One region of the Arthrobacter sp. JZ12 genome, then DNA from elsewhere that is predicted to be linked to it. Evidence: riboswitches for the same ligand, from Rfam matches in the RefSeq annotation. Region 1 holds a riboswitch; the other holds the start of a gene.

Evidence for each region. Region 1 has a riboswitch for S-adenosylmethionine ahead of GC088_RS13565 (bifunctional o-acetylhomoserine/o-acetylserine sulfhydrylase). Riboswitches for the same ligand answer to the same signal wherever they lie in the genome.
Region 2: another riboswitch for S-adenosylmethionine. It lies ahead of GC088_RS09740 (aminotransferase class V-fold PLP-dependent enzyme); the one in region 1 lies ahead of GC088_RS13565 (bifunctional o-acetylhomoserine/o-acetylserine sulfhydrylase).

What each region holds. Positions count from the first base shown of each region.
Region 1 covers NZ_CP045246.1:2,913,210-2,915,400, forward strand. Annotated here, with positions in the region: gene GC088_RS13565 (bifunctional o-acetylhomoserine/o-acetylserine sulfhydrylase) at 1-1,006, opposite strand, end outside; SAM riboswitch class IV at 1,050-1,166, opposite strand; gene GC088_RS13570 (DUF72 domain-containing protein) at 1,232-1,963, shown strand; gene GC088_RS13575 (DUF2306 domain-containing protein) at 2,003-2,191, shown strand, end outside.
Region 2 covers NZ_CP045246.1:2,098,244-2,100,434, reverse strand. Annotated here, with positions in the region: gene GC088_RS09740 (aminotransferase class V-fold PLP-dependent enzyme) at 1-1,350, opposite strand, end outside; SAM riboswitch class IV at 1,391-1,505, opposite strand; gene hisN (histidinol-phosphatase) at 1,558-2,191, opposite strand, start outside.

The DNA.
Region 1 (2,191 bases):
ACGGGCTTGAGGGCAGCCCCGCGTAAGCGACGGCGACGACGTCGTCCCTGTCCTCCAGCCAGCGCGCCACCTTCTCCGCGTTCTCAACGTGACGCTCCACGCGCAGGCTCAGGGTCTCGAGGCCCTGGGCGATCAGGAAGGCGTTGAACGGCGAGACCGCCGAGCCGAGGTCGCGCAGGAGCTGGACCCGCGCCTTGAGGATGTAGGACAGGTTCGCGCCGAGTGCGCCGCCCTCGCCCAGGTCACGGGCGTAGACCAGGCCGTTGTAGGTGGGGTCCGGCGTGTTGAAGCCGGGGAAGCGCTCAGGATCGGCGCCGAAGTCGAACTTCCCGGAATCGACAATGACTCCGGCGATCGCCGCGCCGTGGCCGCCCAGGTACTTCGTGGCCGAGTGCACCACGATGTCGGCGCCCCACTCAAGCGGGCGGATGAGGTACGGCGTCGAAAGGGTGTTGTCGACGATCAGGGGGACGCCGGCGTCGTGCGCGGTGCGGGAGACGCCCTCAATGTCCAGCACGTCCTGGCGCGGGTTGGAAACGGCCTCGGCGAAGAAGAGCTTGGTGTTGGGCTGTACGGCGTCGCGCCACTGGTCGAGGTTGTCGGGATCCTCGACGAAGGTGACGGAGATGCCGAACTTCTTCAGCGTGTGCGCGAAGAGGTTGTACGTGCCGCCGTAGAGGCTGGGGCTGGCGACGATGTGGTCACCGGACTCGGCGATGTTCAGGATCGCGAAGGTTTCAGCCGCCTGCCCCGAGCTGAGCAGCAGGGCAGCCAGGCCGCCCTCCAGGCTGGCGATCCGCTGCTCGACCGCGTCCTGGGTCGGGTTGCCGATGCGGGTGTAGATCGGCGCGATCTCGGCGAGCGCGAAGCGGTTCGCGGCGCTCTCGGCGGTCGGGAAGACGAACGACGTGGTCTGGTAGATGGGCAGGGCGCGTGCGCCGGTGGCGGCGTCGGGCTCCTGGCCTACGTGGATCTGACGGGTTTCAAAGGACCAACCGTTGGACATTGAAGTCTCCTGGAATCAGGGCCCGGCATGCTCGAAGCACCACGGGCCGCGCTTGCCACCCGACACTTCGCCGGACGGCCAGGTCTTCACCCGGGGCACCCCGCCGCGGTTGGAGGGTTGCCGGCCAGCAAGCCGGGGCTATCTGCTGGCACTCATGACCTGAGCCCAGTGTAAGCAGACGGAGTTCCATGGGCGTCAAGATGACGCGATGTGTAACTGTGGAGCGTGAGCGAAATCCGCATCGGCACCTCCGGCTGGAGCTACGACCACTGGAACGGCGTCTGCTACCCGCATGGCACTCCCCCGGCGCGGCGGCTCGATTCCTACGTGGCCCGCTTCGACACGGTGGAGCTCAACGCCAGCTTCTACCGCTGGCCGCGGGATACGACGTTCGCCGGGTGGCGCCGTCGTCTTCCCCATGATTTTGCCCTGTCGGTGAAGGCACCCCGCGGGCTGACCCACGCGAAGAAGCTGTACGCGCCGGAGGTGTGGATCGAGCGGATCGCCCGCTGCTGGCACGAGCTGGGCGACCGCCGCGCCGTCCTGCTCGTCCAGCTTCCGCCGGGGACGGAGCGCGACGACGCCCGCCTGGACTACTTCCTGTCCCAGCTGCCCTGGTGGATCCGGGTGGCGGTCGAATTCCGCCATCCCAGCTGGCACGACGACGCCGTGTACGCGCTGCTCGAACGGCACCAGGCCGCCTACACCGTCATGAGCGGAGCTGGTCTCCCCTGCGTTCTGCGGGCGACCGCGCCATTTGTGTACGCGCGGCTGCATGGCCCGGATCATGGGCACCTGTATGCCGGCTCGTACTCGGACGCGGACCTGGGCTGGTGGGCGGACCGGATCCGGGAATGGCATGGCTCCGGCAAGGACGTGTACGTCTACTTCAATAACGACGGCGGCGGGAACGCTGTGCGGAACGCCGCGACTCTGCGGTCATCAGTGAACCGCTGAGTCCTTTACGCCTAACTCACGCGGTGCCACAATCCTCTCGTGGCTGAGAAAATCTCGACCGCAAGGCCGCGGCTCGTGAGACCTACTGCGGTGGCGATCGGCCTACTGGTCGCCATCGTCCTGGTGTCCGCGGCGGTTCGGATCGCCGTCGACTGGCCGAACATCCTCGCGGGCACCGAGCCCACCGAGAACGACTTCGCTAGGCGGTACGTCGCCCACCCCTGGCTG
Region 2 (2,191 bases), 810 kb from region 1:
CGTGCAGGGGGCGGCTCCGGCCGTGCCCGGTGTGTGTGGTGCCCACTCAGGGAAGGAACGTGTCTCGACGGCGGGAACCCAGCGCCCGGCGTCGACTACGTAATCGGTGCCGAGACCGTCGCGAATGAGTGCCGATAGGCCGGTCAGCAGCCGATCGACGTCGTCGTGCCGGGAACCCAGCCCGAAACTTGCCCGGAGTGAGCCGGACGGCAGTCCCAGGCGCTTCAGGAGAGGGTGGGCGCAGAATTTGCCGTCCCGGAGTCCCACGCCGTGCTCCGCCGACAGGTACGCAGCGACCAGGCCGGCGTCGTACCCATGGACCGAAAAGTTAACGACGCCGATGGCGTCCGTGCTGTCGGAAAAAATTGAGTGGACCGTGATGCCCGGCAGGCCGCTGAGCCCTTCCACCAGTGCTTTACGGAGATCGGCCTCGTGGCGCAGCCACTCGTCCTCGTCGAGCCCGGAAATTACCTGGGTGGCGTGCGCCAGGGCCGCCGCACCCAGGACGTTGGGCGATCCGCCCTCGTGGCGGGCCGGACCGGTTGTCCAGGACACCGAATCCACCTTCACTGCCTTGACCGCGCCGCCACCGGCAAGGTGCGGCGAACCGGCGTCGAGCCAGTCCGGCCTGCCCACCAGCACACCTGCTCCGAAGGGTGCGTACAGCTTGTGACCCGAGAAGGCGACGTAGTCAATCCCGTCACGGAGGAGGTTCAGGCGCCGGTGCGGCGCCAGTTGGGCCGCGTCGACGGCGATGCGCGCCCCGGACGCGTGGGCAATCGCCGCGAGTCGGGCAATGGGAAGGACCTCTCCGGTGACGTTGGAAGCGCCGGTCACGGCGAGCAGGCTCACTCCGCCGGAGAGAAGTTCCTCTTCCACGGCAGCCACTGTTTCCTCGATGGTCGGTGCGGCAATCAGGCCCCGGTGCGGCCGATCCAGCCACGGCAGGAGATTGGCGTGATGTTCCAGGTCCAGGTAGAGCACGTCACCTTCCGCCGGCAGGCAGCCGGCGAGGAGGTTCAGGGCGTCGGTGGTGTTGCGCGTGAAAATGACGGCGTCGTCGTTACGGCCGCCTACGAAGCTGCGCACCGCCTGCCGCGCGTTCTCATACAGCGAGGTGGAGATTTGCGAGGCATAACCGGCACCGCGGTGCACGCTCGCGTAGTACGGAAGCACCGTCTGGACATAGTCGTTCACCGCCTCCAGAGCCGGCGTCGACGCGGCGTAGTCAAGGTTCACGTACCGGACGGTGCGGCCGTCGATCAGCGGGGCCGGAAGCTCCGCGCCGAGGACGTCGGCCAGCGGTTCGGCGGAGACGTTGCTGGTGTTTTCAAGGACGGCATTGCTCATGGCATAACCCCACAGTGCTCTCAAGGGACCGCCCTGGGAGGTCCCGCGCTTGCCGTACCACGGTCTGGCACGGCCTGGTCGTCACCCGGGGCACCCCACCGCGGAAGGAGGGTTGCCGGCCAGCAAACCGGGGTTTTGCGCTGGCACTCGTGACCAATGGCTTCAGGATAGGACAGTCCGATCCTTCCCTGCCTCATTGTTACGGCGTTACGCCGGTGCAGCGCCTTCCTGGAGCAGGTCGTCCAGCGTTGGGTTGAGGACCTTGAGCGCGTCACTGTGCAGCGTGCCGTTGGTTGCCAGCGCATTGCCGCCGAAAGGCCCGTCGGCGCCCTCGAGCGAGGTGAACCGGCCGCCCGCCTCGGTGACGATCGGCACCAGCGCAGCCATGTCGTACAGGTTGAGCTCCGGCTCGCAGGCAATGTCCACGGCGCCCTCTGCGACCAGGCAGTACGACCAGAAGTCGCCGTAGGCGCGGGTGCGCCAGACCGATTCCGTCAGTGACAGGAACTCGGGCAGGTTCCCGCGTTCCTTCCAGCCGGACAGGCTGGAGTAGGAGAGTGAGGCGTCTTCCAGCCGGGAGACGTTGGAGACCCGCAGCCGGGTTGCCGAGGCAAGCGACTTGCCCGTAAATGCTCCCGTTCCCGTTGCGGCCCACCACCGCTTCCCGAGGGCGGGCGCGCTTACGACGCCGACGACGGGACGGCCCTCATCAACCAGCGCTATGAGCGTTGCCCAGACCGGCACGCCGCGGACGAAATTCTTGGTGCCGTCGATGGGATCAATGATCCACCGGCGGGATCCTGCCCCGCTGCTGCCGAACTCCTCGCCCAGCACCGCGTCC